Regions from separate parts of the Pseudomonas sp. TE3552 genome, predicted to be linked through region 1. Evidence: predicted binding sites of a transcription regulator. Region 1 holds the regulator's gene; each other region holds the start of a gene.

What was found. The regulator FliA, encoded in region 1, starts transcription of late flagellar genes. The targets are predictions, from matches to a motif close to CTAAAGTTTNNNNNNNNNNNGCCGNTAA.
Region 2: ACZ9BB_RS17265 (methyl-accepting chemotaxis protein) is a predicted target of FliA. The motif match lies at 1,672-1,699, and genes of this name have one in related genera.
Region 3: flgM (flagellar biosynthesis anti-sigma factor FlgM) is a predicted target of FliA. The motif match lies at 2,429-2,456, and genes of this name have one in related genera.
Region 4: ACZ9BB_RS24925 (methyl-accepting chemotaxis protein) is a predicted target of FliA. The motif match lies at 2,318-2,345, and genes of this name have one in related genera.

What each region holds. Positions count from the first base shown of each region.
Region 1 covers NZ_JBWBQJ010000001.1:3,593,039-3,597,366, forward strand. Annotated here, with positions in the region: gene ACZ9BB_RS16130 (chemotaxis protein CheA) at 1-81, opposite strand, end outside; gene ACZ9BB_RS16135 (protein phosphatase CheZ) at 119-907, opposite strand; gene ACZ9BB_RS16140 (chemotaxis response regulator CheY) at 929-1,300, opposite strand; gene fliA (RNA polymerase sigma factor FliA) at 1,468-2,208, opposite strand; gene fleN (flagellar synthesis regulator FleN) at 2,205-3,035, opposite strand; gene flhF (flagellar biosynthesis protein FlhF) at 3,153-4,328, opposite strand, start outside.
Region 2 covers NZ_JBWBQJ010000001.1:3,844,466-3,848,793, reverse strand. Annotated here, with positions in the region: gene ACZ9BB_RS17275 (inorganic phosphate transporter) at 1-237, opposite strand, end outside; gene ACZ9BB_RS17270 (transporter) at 517-1,539, opposite strand; gene ACZ9BB_RS17265 (methyl-accepting chemotaxis protein) at 1,814-3,439, shown strand; gene ACZ9BB_RS17260 (hypothetical protein) at 3,551-3,985, shown strand; gene ACZ9BB_RS17255 (GAF domain-containing sensor histidine kinase) at 3,982-4,328, opposite strand, start outside.
Region 3 covers NZ_JBWBQJ010000001.1:3,748,518-3,752,845, reverse strand. Annotated here, with positions in the region: gene ACZ9BB_RS16915 (MFS transporter) at 1-651, shown strand, start outside; gene ACZ9BB_RS16910 (flagellar brake protein) at 715-1,461, opposite strand; gene ACZ9BB_RS16905 (flagella synthesis protein FlgN) at 1,550-2,017, opposite strand; gene flgM (flagellar biosynthesis anti-sigma factor FlgM) at 2,066-2,392, opposite strand; gene flgA (flagellar basal body P-ring formation chaperone FlgA) at 2,562-3,323, opposite strand; gene ACZ9BB_RS16890 (chemotaxis protein CheV) at 3,406-4,328, shown strand, end outside.
Region 4 covers NZ_JBWBQJ010000001.1:5,518,989-5,523,316, reverse strand. Annotated here, with positions in the region: gene ACZ9BB_RS24930 (aldose 1-epimerase family protein) at 1-121, opposite strand, end outside; gene ACZ9BB_RS24925 (methyl-accepting chemotaxis protein) at 234-2,210, opposite strand; gene ACZ9BB_RS24920 (LysR substrate-binding domain-containing protein) at 2,395-3,315, opposite strand; gene ACZ9BB_RS24915 (NorM family multidrug efflux MATE transporter) at 3,473-4,328, shown strand, end outside.

The DNA.
Region 1 (4,328 bases):
CTGCTCGGACAGTTGCTCTAGAATCTCGCCGGCCTCAACCAGGAAATCCTGAAGGATCTCTTCATCGGCGCCGAAGCTCATTAAGGGGGTGCTCCTACAGGTCTAAAAACCCAGAAAACTAAAATCCAAGACTGGATAACAAATCGTCCACATCGTCCTGACCGGACACAACGTCTTCTCTTTTATCGGCATGAATCTGCGGACCTTCACCCTGAGAGAGATGTTTTTGTGGATCTTTTTCAGCCAGCATCGCCTCACGGTCATGTTCGATACCCGCAAAGCGGTCTACGTGACTGGCCATGAGTACGAGCTTGAGCAGGTTGCTTTCAACTTCGGTGACCAGTTGGGTCACACGCTTGATCACCTGACCGGTGAGGTCCTGGTAATCCTGGGCCAGCAGAATGTCGTTGAGGTTGCTCGACACGACGCGGTTGTCTTCACTGCTGCGTGTCAGGAAACCGTCGACCCGCCGGGCCAACTCGCGGAACTCTTCAGCCCCGACTTCGCGACGCATGAACCGCCCCCAATCCGCGCTCAACACCTGGGCTTCGTCGCTCAGGCTGTTGATCAGCGGCGTGGCGTTTTCCACCAGGTCCATGGTGCGGTTGGCCGCGGCCTCGGTCAGCTTGACCACATAGGACAGGCGCTCGGTGGCATCCGTGATCTGAGACACTTCCTCGGCTTGCGGCATGTGCGGGTCAATCTGGAAATTGACGATCGCGCTATGCAGCTCGCGGGTGAGCTTGCCCACTTCCTGATACAGGCCGCGGTCACGGGTCTGGTTGAGCTCATGGATCAGTTGCACAGCGTCGCCGAACCTGCCTTTTTCAAGGCTGTCGACCAGTTCGACCGCGTGTTTTTTCAGGGTCGACTCGAAATCGCCCTGTGAAGATTCGTTATGCTCCATAGCTCCCCCGTGCGCAGTACATCAGCCAATGCGTTCGAAAATCTTCTCGATTTTTTCTTTCAACGCCTGGGCCGTGAAGGGCTTGACCACATAGCCGTTAACACCGGCCTGGGCCGCTTCGATAATCTGCTCGCGCTTGGCTTCAGCGGTCACCATCAGCACCGGCAGATGCTTGAGCCTTTCATCGGCGCGCACCGCACGAAGCAGGTCGATGCCGGTCATCCCGGGCATGTTCCAGTCGGTAACCAGAAAATCGAAGTTACCGCTTTGCAGCATCGGCAACCCGGTCAACCCGTCATCGGCCTCGGCGGTGTTGGTGAACCCAAGGTCACGCAACAGGTTTTTTATGATCCGCCGCATCGTTGAGAAGTCATCAACGATGAGGATTTTCATGTTCTTGTCCAATTCGACCTCCAAGCAGTCTTAAACGCGCCCAGCACCTGGACGCGCCATTTCAATCAATCCGGCAAAGCACTCAATGACTGTCTGGAGCACAACAGATCGAGACCGGTACGGTTCAACACCACACCAGCTCCATTCGCAGTGTCCCCACACTGCCTTCAGCGCGCTCGCCACTCCCCCAAACGCCCCCGCAAACGGGCCGCGCACTGGCTGTGTAACTGGCTGACCCGCGATTCGCTGACCCCCAGGACCTCACCGATTTCCTTGAGATTCAACTCTTCGTCGTAGTACAGCGCCAACACCAGTCGCTCACGCTCCGGCAAATTGGCAATCGCGTCCGCCAGCGCCGCCTGGAAGCGTTCATCTTCCAGATCGCGTGACGGCTCGAGATGAGCACTCGCGCCATCCTCATGCAGCCCTTCGTGTTCGCCGTCCTGCAACAGATCGTCGAAACTGAATAACCGGCTGCCCAGGGTGTCGTTCAAAATTCCGTAATAATCGTCGAGACTCAATTGGAGTTCGGCCGCAACTTCGTGATCTTTAGCGTCACGGCCGGTTTTAGCTTCAATCGAGCGAATCGCGTCGCTGACCATGCGGGTATTGCGGTGGACCGAACGTGGCGCCCAATCCCCCTTGCGCACTTCATCAAGCATCGCGCCGCGGATTCGTATGCCCGCGTACGTCTCGAAACTCGCGCCTTTGCTGGCGTCGTATTTGGTTGATACTTCAAGCAGGCCGATCATCCCGGCCTGGATCAGGTCTTCGACCTGGACACTGGCCGGCAGACGCGCCAGCAAGTGGTAGGCAATGCGCTTGACCAGTGGCGCGTAACGCTCGATCAGCTCGTACTGCGCGTCACGTGCCGACTGCTTGTAGAGGTTGTAACCGCTGGCTGTCATAACACGGGTCCTGCCGTTTGTTGCACGAGGCGCTCGACGAAAAACTCCAGGTGCCCACGCGGGTTGGCCGGCAGCGGCCAGGTATCGACTTTCTGCGCAATGGCCTTGAACGCCAGGGCGCACTTGGAACGCGGAAAGGCTTCGTAGACGGCACGCTGCTTCTGCACGGCCTTGCGCACGCTTTCGTCGTAAGGCACGGCACCGACGTACTGTAAGGCAACGTCGAGGAAACGGTCGGTGACCTTGGTCAACTTGGCGAACAGGTTGCGGCCTTCCTGCGGGCTTTGCGCCATGTTGGCCAGGACGCGGAAGCGGTTCATGCCGTAGTCGCGGTTAAGCAGTTTGATCAGCGCGTAGGCGTCGGTGATCGAGGTCGGCTCGTCACACACCACCAGCAAGACTTCTTGCGCAGCGCGCACGAAGCTGACTACCGAGTCACCAATGCCCGCAGCGGTGTCGATCACCAATACGTCGAGGTTGTCGCCGATGTCGCTGAACGCCTGGATCAGGCCGGCGTGCTGGGCCGGGCTCAAATGCACCATGCTCTGGGTGCCGGAGGCGGCCGGGACGATGCGGATACCGCCTGGCCCTTGCAACAGCACGTCGCGCAGCTCACAACGGCCTTCGATCACGTCGGCCAGGGTGCGTTTGGGTGTCAGTCCCAGCAGGACGTCGACGTTCGCCAGTCCCAGGTCGGCATCCAGCAGCATGACGCGCCGGCCGAGCTCAGCTAGAGCCAGGGACAAGTTCACTGACACGTTAGTCTTCCCGACGCCACCTTTGCCGCCGGTCACCGCGATCACCTGTACGGGATGCATGCTGCCCATGTTATTTCTTTACCTTGTCTTACTTAGACGGAGGCCACATTACTGGCTGCGCGTTCACCAATGGAACAATGCGTGGCAGACCATCGATGTAGGTACAAAAACCGTTCATTAAATACCTCAGCCAACCCGCTTGGTCGGACTGTGGTAAAGGTCAGCGAACATATCAGCCATGGCTTCTTCGCTGGGTTCTTCCTGCATTTGTACGCTGACGGCGCGGCTGACCAACTGATGACGACGCGGCAGATGCAAATCATCGGGAATCCGCGGACCATCGGTCAGGTAAGCCACCGGCAACTCATGGCTGATAGCCAGGCTCAACACCTCGCCCAGACTTGCCGTTTCATCCAGTTTAGTCAGGATGCAGCCGGCGAGGCCGCAACGTTTGTAACTGTGATAAGCGGCGGTTAGAACCTGTTTCTGGCTGGTGGTTGCCAAGACCAGATAATTTTTTGATTTGATGCCCCGTCCGGCCAGGCTTTCGAGCTGCATGCGCAGTGCCGGGTCGCTGGCCTGAAGGCCGGCGGTATCGATCAGCACCACGCGTTTGCGCAGCAAGGGCTCCAGCGCCTGCACCAACGATTGGCCCGGGTCGACATGGGTGACCGACACATTGAGGATCCGGCCCAGGGTCTTGAGCTGTTCCTGGGCGCCGATGCGATAGCTGTCCATGCTCACCAGCGCGATGTTCTGCGCGCCGTACTTGAGCACGTAACGGGCCGCAAGCTTGGCCAGCGTGGTGGTCTTGCCCATGCCGGCCGGGCCGACCATGGCAATCACGCCGCCCTCTTCCAGCGGTTCGACTTCCGGGGTGGCGATCATCCGCGCCAGGTGCGCGAGCAACATGCGCCAGGCCTGACGAGGTTCTTCAATGTCGGTAATCAACGCCAGCAAATCACGAGACAACGGGCCAGACAGGCCGATGCGTTGCAGGCGACGCCAGAGGTTGGCCTGCTCCGGACGGCTGCCTTGCAGCTGACTCCAGGCCAGCGAGCCAAGTTGTACTTCCAGCAGCTCACGCAGACCGTTGAGTTCGAAGCGCATCGAGTCGAATGCACGCGGGTCAACCCCGGTCGCTGCGACAGGCGCGGATGCCGGGCGCCGAGGCTCGGCCAGCGTCGGTTCGATCAACGGCTCGGCGGCGGTCAACGGCAGGCCGGCGAACAACTGGCGATTGGTGATGGCGTCGCTCTCGCCATCGCTACGCAGGCTCAGTTCGGCCTGGGCGGTGACGATCCGCGATTGAGTCTTGCGCAGCTCGTCCTCGAGCTCCATGTTCGGAACACGCGGGGCCAG
Region 2 (4,328 bases), 250 kb from region 1:
CTCAAAGCCCAAGGCAATCAGCAGCGCAACGCCCAGCAGCAGAAATGGCGTCCAGGTGGTGACCACCGTGCCGAGTTCGCTCATGTCGTGCATCAGGCTGTAGGCGGTGAACAACAGCCCGCTGCCCAGCACCGCAAAGAACACCACAATGGTTAGCAGGCCGGGTTTTTTATCGAGCTTGGGCGTGGCGCTGCTGGCGGAAGCCAGGGTAGCGGCAGTAAAGGAAGGCGTAGCCATGCCGGACAATCCTGAGCAGAGAAGGAGTATCGGTCATGATCGTTGCTAAATATTACAGAGAGGCTGCGCTGGGTCAGTGTTTGGGTTTTTTTGCGGAGCTGGATGCTTAGGCTGGCAAACATCTGTGGCGAGGGAGCTTGCTCCCGTTCGGCTGCGAAGCAGTCGTCAAGTAGGAAACCGTGTTCTGTCTGGAGAAAACGGTTTGCAGAATTTGGGGTCGCTTCGCAACCCAACGGGGGCAAGCCCCCTCGCCACAATGTATCGGTGGGGCCGAAGGATTCAATAATCCTGCCGCTTGCGAAACGCCCAGCGCCCGGCAATCAGGGTAAACGTCGCGACCAGTGCCACCAGAATCCAGAACCCCTCCGGATCACCGGCAAGCGGCACCCCGCCGACGTTCATGCCAAAGAAACCGGCAATGATGTTGATCGGCAGCGCCAGCACCGTGACCACGGTCAGGGTGAACAGCGTGCGGTTGCTCTGTTCGTTGAGGTTGGCGGCGATCTCTTCCTGCAACAGCTTGATCCGTTCACCGAGAGCGGTGAGGTCGTTGATGATCAGCGCGAACTCCTCGGTGGACTTGCGCAGCTCCTTGACGTCCTCCTTCTGCAACCATTGCGGCGGGCGATTGAGCAGGCGTAGCAATGAGCCCGGCTCCAGCGCCAGCAAGCGTTGCAGGCGCACCAGCACCCGGCGGTTGGCGCCCAGTTCGGCGCGGTTGGTGGACAGGCGCGAAGACAGCAATTCATCTTCGATCTGATCGACACTGAGGCTGGTCTTGCGCACGATCTGCGTCAGCACTTCGCCCTGATCGCGCAGCAAATGCACCAGCAGTTCCAGCGGCGAACGAAAGCATTCACCGGCCTTCACCGAAGAGCGCAGCTTGTCCACCGAGTGCAGCGGTTGCAGCCGCGCGCTGACGATCAGCCGGCTGCGGGCGCAGACCCACAGTGTCGAGACGTCCGAGGAGACCATGCTGCTGAGGTTGAACACCACATCGTTGACCACCGCCAGCAACGCCGAATCGACATGCTCGATGCGTGTCGAGCGGGAACCTTCATGCAAGGCTTCAAAAAACTCGTCGGGCAATTGCAGATGGCTTTTCATCCAGCGTTCGCACGCGGCGTGGGCCAGGTTCAGGTGCAGCCAGAGGAATTCGTCGTTATCGTCCGGGTGTTGCAGGCAATGCAGCGCCTTGGCCGAATCGATCTCTCGGCCACGCTCGCCGGGGCGAAAACTGAAACCGTAAAGCAGCCCGAACAGGTCGGAATCGCGATGGCGTTGGTCGATGCTGTGGTTCATTAAGTCTCGCTGGAGAAGGCGCCTGTCGCGGGTTTCACAGGTTCACTTGTGCCACATCATTGCAAGCACTCATGACGGTTTTGTGACGGCGAGGTGTACGCAAACGATTGCGATACCGATGGTCGGATTCTCCTCAAGAACCGCTCTGGCACGCCGATCACCCTTGGGTTAAGTTTGCGCGCCTTCGGCCAAGGGCCAATGTGGGAGACAGGGATGTCCGGATACTTTTCACGCCTTCATCCGCGTGCCTCATTCCTGTTTTGAGTACTTCCCGATGTCTTTACAAAAGTCCCTTCGAGCACAAATTCTCGCCCTGTTGAGCGGCAGCCTGTTGGCGATGTTGCTGATCGCTTTGGCCAGCTTTCACTTTCTGTCCAACGGTGTTCAGAGCTACGCGAATCTGATTGAAGGCCCGTTGCGCACCTCGCAATTGATCGATGAAGCCAACCTGCAATTCAAGGTGCAGGTTCAGGAGTGGAAAAACGTCCTGCTGCGCGGCAAGCAGCCAGCGGACCTGGACAAATACTGGAAGCAGTTCGAGGAAGGTCAGCGCAACGTGCAGGGCATCCTGGGCGAGCTGGCCGGGCAGAAGGGCATTGAGCCGCAACTCAAGACTCGCATCGAACGCCTGCGTGAAGAGCATCGTGTATTGGGTGCAGCCTATCAGAAGGGCCGTGATGCCTATGTGGCGGCCGGTGCCGACCCAACGGCCGGCGACAACGCGGTCAAGGGCATGGACCGTGCCGCCAGCGAGCAGATGAGCGAACTGGTCAGCGAGCTGCGCAAACAGGGCACCGAGCAATCGAAGTTGATCAGCGCCAGCGCCGATCAGACGGTGTTGCTGGGGATCATCGTGATGCTGGTATCGGGTCTGTTGATTGGCCTGTTGAGCCTGTGGCTGGTCAACCGCAATCTGGTAGAGCCGATCCGCAAACTGATCGACTACGTGGCACAACTGAGCCAGGGCCGTTTCGCCGAACGCGTGGCCAGCACCCGTCAGGACGAACTGGGCAACTTGGCCACGGCCGCCAACACCTTGCGCGATTTCCTTGCTGAAACCTTCAACCGTTTGCAGCGCAGTGCGACGGACCTGGACAGCGCCAGTGGCGAGCTGAACTCAATTGCCGGTCTTATGGCCAGCGGCACCAACGAACAGTTCAACCGCACCGATCAGGTGGCCACGGCGATGAACGAAATGTCCGCCACCGCCCAAGAAGTCGCGCGTCATGCAGCGGATGCGGCACGTGCGGCCGACGATGCCGACCAGTCTGCCCAGCAGGGCGAAAAAGTCATGCAGGGCACCATTCACACCATCACCCAAATGCGCGGCGAGATCGCCAACACCGCCACGGTCATCCGTCGTCTGGAAGCCGACAGCGGGCGCATCGGCAAAGTGCTGGAAGTGATTCGCGGCATCGCCGAGCAGACCAACCTGCTGGCGCTCAACGCAGCGATCGAAGCGGCCCGTGCCGGTGAAGCCGGGCGCGGTTTTGCGGTGGTCGCCGATGAAGTGCGCAGCCTGGCCCAGCGCACGGCAGCCTCGATCATCGAGATCAACCAGATCATTCAAACCGTGCAAACCGGTGCGGTGGACGCGGCCCAAGCCATCGAAAGCGGCCAGTCACGCAGCGAAGAAAGCGTCGAGCAAGTGACCCAGGCCGGCGCCATGCTCGAGCGCATCACCCATGCCGTGGAAGCCATTCGCGACATGAACCGCCAGATCGCCACTGCCGCCGAAGAGCAGACCTCGGTGGCCGAAGACATCTCGCGCAACCTCACCGAAATCACCAGCATCGCCAGTACCAACCTGGATAACGTGCAGCGCACTGAAGCGGCCAGCCACAATCTGCATGGGTTGTCGGGGCAGTTGAATGAAGTGACGGCGCGATTGAGCGCCTAGTGACATTGGCTGTGTACCGATTCGGTTACCGACTCGGTACACAGTCGCTCTCAAGTTCGCGCCGCGCCCGTCGATGACGGATTTACCCAAACGCCACACTGGATAAATCCCATGGTCAGCATCAGCTCCGTTTCGATCAACCAGACCCTGTCGACCTCTTCAAGCAAAGTCGCGATCAACGACAGCACCGACGACACCTCAGTCGCGACAACGACTGAGGCGTCCGGCGACACCACTAAGGTTTCCGCTGGCGGTGCACCGGCGGCGTCGAGCGACAGCAGTTCCAGCAGCACCGAATCCGATACGGTGAAAGAACTGCGCAAGCAGATCGCCGAGCTGCAAAAGCAATTGCAGGAACAACAGCAGCAACTGCAAGCGGCCCAGGCCAGGCAGGAAAGCCAAGCCAAGGCAGCGGAAGTCGCGGCGGCTCAGTCGCAGGTTGCGGCCACTTCAGCTTCGTTGCAGACAGCGACGGCGGCGTTGTTGCAGGCGTTGCAGGATGAAGGTGGCAGTACTTCGGGATCGTTGGTCAGCACATCCGCTTAAGCCCGTGGGGGCAAGCTGAAAGTAAACGTCGTGCCCTGTTGCTCGGTCGATACAACCTCCAGTTTCCCCCCATGAGACTGCGCAATCTCGCTGGCAATGTACAACCCCAATCCGAGGCCGGCCTGCGGCGTTCTGCCGGCTGGTTTCGAGTAGGGCTGGAACAGGTGCGGCAGTGCATTCTCGGCAATCAGTCCCTGGTTTTTTACACTCAACACGAACCGTCCTTCCTCGATCCGGGCACTGACTTCGACCGGGTTGTCGGGGTCTCCGTGGGCAACCGCGTTTGCCACCAGATTGGACAGCAACTGCGCGACCCGTTCGCGATCGCAACGAATGTTGCTCA
Region 3 (4,328 bases), 160 kb from region 1:
ATGGGTAGCTGCATTTTTGCCGGCCTGGTGGTGCAGTGGCCGTTGGGTTGGCTGTCGGACCGCTATGACCGGGCGCTGTTGATCCGCTGTTTTGCGTTTAGCCTGGCGCTGGCCGCGTTGCCGCTGGCGATCATGCAGCAGGTGCAGCTGGAAGTGCTGTTCATCGCCGGGTTCCTCTGCTCGTTGGTGCAGTTCTGCCTGTACCCGTTGGCGGTGGCGTTCTCCAATGACCATGTCGAGGGTGATCGCCGGGTGTCGCTGACGGCAATGTTGCTGGTGACCTACGGTGTCGGCGCGAGTGTCGGACCGCTGGTGGCCGGGGTGCTGATGAAATTGTTCGGCAGCCACATGCTCTATGCCTTTTTCAGCTTCTTCGCGCTGGTGCTGGTGTGGCGAATCCGTCCGAAAGCGGTCACCAATCTGCATCAGGTGGACGATGCTCCGCTGCATCACGTGGCCATGCCGGACAGCATGACGAGTTCGCCGCTGGTGGCTTGCCTTGACCCGCGGGTCGATGAGCAGGTGGTGCAGGATCAGATGCAGAACCCGGTCAACCCTGAACCCGAGCCCGAATCAGAGCCCGATACAGATCCGGAACCAGAAGACCCTGACGCGAATCGCGAGCAGAGTTTTACCGAAGCGAGGCCTTGATCAAGGCATAAAAAAACGGGCAGTCACCGCAAGGGACTGCCCGTTTTTTATGGGGGGAGCGTATCAGAAGTCGTCTTTATCGAAACGCCGCGCTTCGCGCTGAAGCTGATAGACGAACCGCTCGACCTGCCGCTGCACCAGGCCGCTCATGTTGTGAAAACGCACACCGGCGAAGGTGGTGTTGATCTTCTCTTCGAAGTGCAGGTAACGCAGCTCGACCGGTGCCGTCATGCTGCCGAATGGCAGGGCGGCGATGAAGCGGTCGTAGACCTGGCCCAGTTGCAGCCTGGCGGTAATGTCGCCTTCGAAGCGCAATTTGCAGCCGGTGGCAGAGATGTCCAGCAACTTGCCGTTGATCGGCGACTTGAGCTTGTCACCGCCCAACTCGACATTGACCAGTTGTGCCAACTTCAACGCCGCGCGAAAAGCATTGCGGCGCTGGTGATAAACCACCTCGTCGGGCAGCGTGCCACGGTAGCAGCGGCCATCGCCGGACTCGTCGATGGTCAGCGGGCCATTGCTTTCCCAGGCGATGCGCACGCCGTCGTGGAAGCCTTCGACCTTGAACGGTTCGCCGGCCAGCAGAAAGCGTTCGCCGTCGCGCGGGATCATTTCGTCCAGGGCGATCATGTTGCTGTCACGGTCGACGTCCACCAGATAACTCTGGAAGCGCTGGCTGCGCTCGTGGAACGTGATGATCAGCGGGTCATGGCTGTCTTGCAGCTGACGCAGGTTGCCGGAGATTTCCAGGGGCGTGGTGAGCACCTTGGGGGGCTGCGGAGCATCTTCCGCGCTTAAGGCATTGGACACGGGGTATCAATCTCCAGACAAATATGACTACTAGCCAGCATTCTGCCAGCATGTTTCGCGTCTTGATAGGGCGTGCTCATCGAAAGGCTCAAGCCTGACTGAGCTGGCGTGGCTTGGCGAGCTTGGAGGTTGATCCGCGGGCATCGTAGAGCGCTGGCGGCTCGCCGCCGGTGAGGATCTTCAGCTGGTTGGCCGTGGCGGCCTGCTGCACCAGAATCGACTGGCCATTGTGGACATTGGCGGCCTGGCATTGGGCCAGGAGATCGGTCAACACGTCGCTCTGTGCCAGCAACTGTTCGCCAATGCTCGAGTGGCCGGCAAGTTGCTCCAGGCCCTGGCGATTGGTTGGCAGGTTGAGGCTGGCGAGGATTTCACTGCGCTTGCGGCCATGCTGTTCGAGCAAAATGATCAATGCCTGTTTGCGCGCCAGAATGTCTTCGAGCAGTGGCATGTCGCGACCGTGCAAGGCGAGGGACTCGGTTTGCAGCAGCTCCAGCAAATGTTGCGCCGGGGCAAAGTCGTCGATGATCAGTTGCAGTAAATTAGTGTCGTGCATGGCTGGCCTTGGGTTTTAAGCGTCCAAAAGCCTGGCGCGGGCCGTGGCCTAGCGCTGGGCTTCGAAGTTGAGCAGTTTGCTGGCTACACGGTTGCTGTCGACTTTATAGCTGCCATCGGCAATCGCTGCTTTCAACTCGGCCACGCGGGCTTTGTCGACGGCAGGCTGATCGCGCAGCTTGTCAGTGACCTTCTGCAACTGTTGAGCCTCATTGCTGAGGTGTACCGACTCCCCGCTTTGGGTGGTACTGGCCTGTTCGGCCGGGGTATTCAGCGGCGCGGATTGGCCGGCTTCGGCGGTTTCCTTAGCAACGCTGGTACGCGTACTGCCCGTAAGTGACGAAGAGCTGTTTAAACGACTGAAATCGATGACCATGACAAAAAACCTCTGGATATTTGGACGCTTGCCATGTTTTCGGCGATTCCCCGAAAAACTTTAGGCCCATTTATCAATGAGCGTGCATGCGCCAGCGCGTGTCCTGCATGCGGCACAGTTTAGGCAACAGCCCAGTGGCGCGCCATCTCTTCACGAACTGCATGGCCACTCACATAGACACTTCCACCTGGCCGGGCGCGGTGACTTGCGCCTTGATGACCCGCTGGGAGTTAAGGTTTTTCACGCGAATCTGTTCGCTCATGCCGCCGTTGGACAGCGCTTCACCCGGCATGCGCACACTGAGCGTACCACTGCGGGCGGTAATCACCACCTGGTCGCCTTTGCGAACCACTTCCGCCTGTTCGAGATGCACCAGGGTAATGATCTGATCGGCGACCATTGGTCGGGTAAGTTTTTGCCCGATCGCCTGATCGACGGAGGTCAGAAAACCCTGATTTATCAAGCTGATATCACGCTCGTGCAGGGTCACGTCCTGCGGTTCGATAATACCGGTGCGCTTGAGCGGGCGGGTGGTGGTCACGATGTCGCGAAACAGCTTCACTTGAGCGGGCACGAAGACGGTCCAGGGCGAGGCGCCATCGCAGCGAACCTTGACCGTGACCCGGCCCAGAGGCCTTGCCGGGCTCTCGAGGGTGGCTGTCAATTCCTTGTCGCACATAGGCATGCGCAGGCGCGGATCGAGCTGGTTGACCTGGATTTCGTAGCGACCTTGCGTTTGACTGGTGGCCAGATAGTCCTCTACGGTGAATTCAAGAAAGCCCTGGGTGACGCCGATAAGCATGTCAGGCAAGGTAACCGTATCAGCAAGGGCAGGGCTGCCAGCGTTGAACAGGCAAGCGGCCGACATCGCGCAGAGCAATCTGCGGCAGGTTGATGTCAGGTGTCGGAAAAATGTCGGTTCTGTGTTCATAAGAGTTAAAAAGCAAGCGCCGTGCCGTTTAGTGATGAATGTGCGTCGCAACACACTTAGCGTTGGTAGTGGGAGTCTGGGCATGGCTGGTGTAATGGATTCGGTGAACCAGCGCACACAACTGGTAGGGCAGAATCGCCTTGAGCTGTTGTTGTTCCGTCTCGACGGCCAGCAGCTGTATGGGATCAACGTGTTCAAGGTTCGCGAGGTGCTGCAATGCCCCAAGCTGACCCTGATGCCCAAGTCCAGTCCTGTCGTGTGCGGTGTGGCGAATATTCGGGGGGCAACCATTCCGATTCTGGATCTGGCGATGGCGACCGGTGCCGGTCGGTTGCTGGACCAGAGCAATCCCTTCGTGATCATCACGGAGTACAACACCAAGACCCAGGGTTTCCTGGTCCGGTCGGTGGAGCGCATCGTCAACATGAACTGGGAGGAGATTCATCCGCCACCCAAGGGCACGGGGCGCGATCACTACCTGACGGCTGTGACCCGGGTCGACAATCAGTTAGTCGAAATCATCGACGTCGAGAAGGTGCTGGCCGAAGTGGCGCCGACACCGGAAGCGATTTCGGTGGGCGTGGTCGATGTTGAAACCCAGCACAAGGCGCTCTCTTTGCGTGTACTGACGGTCGATGACTCGTCGGTGGCGCGCAAGCAGGTGACCCGTTGCCTGCAGACGATCGGTGTCGAAGTGGTGGCGTTGAACGACGGCCGGCAAGCGCTGGATTACCTGCGCAAGCTGGTCGAGGAGGGCAAGAAGCCGGAAGACGAGTTCCTGATGATGATCTCCGACATCGAGATGCCGGAGATGGACGGGTACACCCTGACGGCCGAGATCCGCAACGATCCGCGCATGCAAAAGCTGCATATCATCCTGCACACTTCGTTGTCGGGTGTGTTCAATCAGGCGATGGTCAAGAAGGTTGGTGCCGATGACTTCCTGGCCAAATTCCGTCCTGATGACCTGGCATCCCGGGTAGTCGACCGGATCAAAGCGGCAGA
Region 4 (4,328 bases), 1.9 Mb from region 1:
GGCTGGTGATCTGCCAGTTCTGGGCGGCTTTGTCGGTGTCGAGCAGGACGTAGTCCCAAGCCATGGCTTGGGAAGCAGCGGACAGTGCGCTGAGAGCAACGAAGAGTTTGAGCGGGGTCATGGCAGCAGCCTTTCTTGGAGTTGTGCCAATTTTATAGACTTGAAGAAACGTTTCAGCAAGCATAAAAATCGAGACACTGGTGCTAAATGCCAATGCCGATTTCAGAAGCGACTCAGCGAAACCGATCAACCTCATGCCGTAAGTCCGCCGCGAGCTTCTCCAGCTCTTTGGCAGTCACTGCCAGGTTGGACACCACTTCGCGCTGTTCACTGTTCGCCAGGGCGATGCTTTGCAGGTTGCTGCTGAGCAAGGTCGCGGTGCTGCTTTGTTCCTGGGTCGCGGTGGTGATGGCGGCGAATTGCTGACCGGCGGAGCGGCTTTGTTCATCGATCCGCGCCAGGGCCGAAGCGACGTTGGCGTTGCGCGACAGGCCTTCCTGCATCAGCACGTTGCCCTGCTCCATGGTGCTGATGGCGTTACCGGTTTCCTGCTGAATGCTTTGAATCATCCCGGAAATTTCATCAGTGGCCTGGCGAGTACGTGAGGCCAGGTTGCGCACCTCATCGGCCACCACCGCAAACCCGCGGCCCTGCTCACCGGCGCGGGCGGCTTCGATGGCGGCGTTGAGCGCCAGCAGATTGGTTTGCTCGGCGATCGCGGTAATCACCCCGACAATGCCGCCGATTTCCTGGGAGCGCTGCCCCAAGGTATTGATCACCGTCGCGGTGCTGTTCAGAGCACCGGCGATTTGCTCCAGGGATGAGGACGCTTCGTCCATCGACGTACGACCGATCTGGGTTTGCTGTGCGTTTTCCTGCGCCAGTCGCTGGGTGTTGCCCATGTTGTCGGCGATGTTCAACGAGGTGGCGCTGAATTCTTCTACGGCGCCGGCCATGCTGGTGATTTCGCCGGACTGCTGTTCCATCCCTTCATAGGCGCCACCGGACAAACCGGATAACGCCTGGGCACGGCTGTTGACCTCTCCCGACGCTCGGCGGATGTGCTCGACCATGGTCGACAGGGCTTGGCTCATCTGGTTGAAGGCGCGGGCCAACTGACCGATTTCGTCGTTGCTCGACACGTTCAGGCGCACACTCAAATCACCGGCGCCCAAGGCTTCGGCCTGACGCACCAGATCACTCAGCGGCGCCAGTTTGCTGCGCAGCAACCAAACCGCCGAACCCACTGCCAGCAACATCGCCAGCAGACTGCCGATGGCCAGTCGTATACCGACACTCCAGGTCACCGCACGGATTTCAGTTTTCGGCATACTCGCCACCACCGACCACGGCCCACCTTCGAACGGCACGGCAACGCTGTAGAAATCTTGCGACGTGTCGCTCCAGAAATCGCCCTTGCCCGGCGTCTTGGCCAGGCCGGCGATGGTCGGAACCGCCTGATCCAGCGCTTGCACACCGGCGATCGGCACCAGCCATTTGTTCTGCTCGTCAAGCAGTGCCAGGGAGCCGGTCTGGCCGATGCGGAAGCGTTTCAGGTTGTCAAACTGGGCGTTCTGCGCGTCGGTGTAATCGAAGCCTACGAACAACGCGGCAATCACCTTACCGCCGCTGTCGCGTACGGGGGTGTACTGAGTCATGTAGGACCGTTCGAAGAGCAAGGCGCGACCGACGTAGCTCTGCCCCGCCATCAAGCGCGCATAAGCCGGGTGAGCGTGATCGAGAAGCGTGCCGATGGCCCGGTTGCCATCCTGTTTGCTCAGGGACGTGCTGACTCGAATGAAGTCTTCGCCACTGCGCACGAACAGCGTCGCGACGCCGGCGGTCATTTGCTTGAACTCGTCCACTTCCTTGAAGTTGTTGTTCAACACTTCGCTGCCCAGGTGCAGGCCTGGGGTCTGCACGCCTGCCACAGCCACCGGCTCATCCGGGTGCACGCTCAAACCGGCGCTGAAGCGCTTCTCGAACAGGCCGCTGAGACGCTGGGTACTTTCACGCAACGTGCCGTGGAAAGTGCTCAACTGATCGGCCAACAGTCGCGCCTCGCTGGCCAGGTGCTCTTCGCGGGTGGCGAGGTTGGCGGCGTCCAGCGAGCGCAGGGCAAACACGGTGCTGCCGCTGATGACGATCGCCAGTATCACGGCAAGCGCAAGACCCAGCTGTGAGGCAATCCGAGCACGAGGTTGAGACATGACAGCTCCTGACCCAGTGGCCAGATCATTCTGATCTCATCGCACACTCGGCAAAATTTCTGATTAGTGGGGACAACCTGGACCTGCACTAAGGTTCCATATGCAGATTTTCGGCGGCAAAGCGCAATACTTGAGTGATCAGCGCGGATATGGCTCAAGGCCACATTGTGGCGACTTCATCGATTCAGCCCAGACGTTCGACATCCGGTAATTCCATGGCCCGGACTTCGCTTTGCAGGAAATCGCTGAGCCGGCGTAAACGCTCGCCTCCAGGGCGGGTTTTCGGCCAGACCAGGTAATAATTCTCACCGCTGGCAACGGCCGTCGGCCACGGCAAACTCAGACGTCCCTGTGCGACATCCTCCGCCACCATCAGCAAATCGCCCATGGATACGCCATAACCTCGGGCGGCAGCAATCATGCCCAGCTCCAGCGTGTCGAACACCTGCCCACCCTTGAGCGAGACTTGATCGGTCAGGCCCATGCGCTCCAGCCAATTGCGCCAGTCACGGCGGTCCGGCGTCGGGTGCAGCAGTTCGGTACTGGCCAGGCGCGCAACATCCCACGGCTGATCCTTCAGCAGATTCGGCGCACCCACCGGAATCAACTCTTCGGGGAACAGCAACGTCGTCTCCCAGTCCGGTGGAAAATGCCCGTTGCTGAGGATGACGGCGCAGTCGAAGGGTTCGTGGTTGAAGTCCACCGTATCGATGTCCATCCAGGCACTGGTCAATTGCACCTCGTTGCCCGGTCGCAGGTGCCGAAAACGACTGAGCCGTGCCAACAGCCAGCGCATGGTCAGAGTCGACGGGGCTTTCATGCGCAGGATGTCGTCTTCGGCGCGCAAGGTGTTGCAGGCCCGCTCAAGGGCGGTGAAGCCCTCGCGAATGCCCGGCAGGATCAGCCGCGCCGATTCGGTCAGTTGCAGGTTGCGCCCGCTGCGGTGAAACAGCCGACAGGCGAAATGCTCTTCGAGCGTACGAATGTGCCTACTGACCGCACTTTGCGTGATCGACAGTTCTTCGGCGGCGCGGGTAAACGAGCTATGCCGCGCCGCCGCTTCGAATGCTCGAAGGGCATACAAGGGAGGAAGACGACGGGACATCGGGAAAGCTCCTATAGCGCGGTTGCCTCAACTTATCAGAAACTTGCGAGCATGAGTTTTAATCATGCCACCCATCCTTTTTATCCCTTTGTGCAATCCCCGCAGAGCGCCGAGAATCGACGTTTCCTGTTCTCTCTGACAATCGAGCGTGATGATCATGCAGCATCCAGCGCGTATTGAACTCTGGGCCATCCTGCGGCTGGCGGGGCCGTTGATTGCCTCGCAGTTGGCGCACATGTTGATGGTCCTCACCGACACGTTGATGATGGCGCGCCTGAGCCCCGAGGCGTTGGCCGGCGGCGGCCTGGGCGCGGCGACGTATTCGTTCGTGTCGATTTTCTGCATCGGCGTGATCGCCGCCGTCGGCACCCTGGTGGCGATCCGTCAGGGCGCCGGCGACATCATTGGCGCGGCGCGGCTGACCCAGGCCGGGCTGTGGCTCGCCTGGTTGATGGCGCTGGTGGCGGGTTTGCTGCTGTGGAACCTCAAACCGGTGTTGCTGCTGTTCGGCCAGACCGAAACCAACGTCCAGGCTGCCGGCCAGTTTCTGTTGATCCTGCCGTTCGCCCTGCCCGGCTATCTGAGCTTCATGGCGCTGCGCGGTTTCACCAGCGCCATCGGCCGGGCGACACCGGTGATGGTCATCAGCCTCGGCGGCACCGTGGCCAACTTCCTGCTCAACTATGCGTTGATCACCGGCATGTTCGGCCTGCCGAAAATGGGCCTGGTGGGTATCGGTCTGGTCACGGCGATTGTTGCCAACCTCATGGCACTGGCGCTCGCGCTGCACATTCGCCGACATCCGGCCTATGACGCTTATCCATTGCGCCAAGGCCTGTCGCGGCCTGACCGTCAGTACTTGAAGGAGTTGTGGCGCCTGGGCCTGCCGATTGGCGGTACCTATGCGGTGGAGGTCGGCCTGTTTGCCTTCGCCGCGCTGTGCATGGGCACCATGGGCAGTACGCAACTGGCGGCGCACCAGATCGCCCTGCAAATCGTCTCGGTGGCGTTCA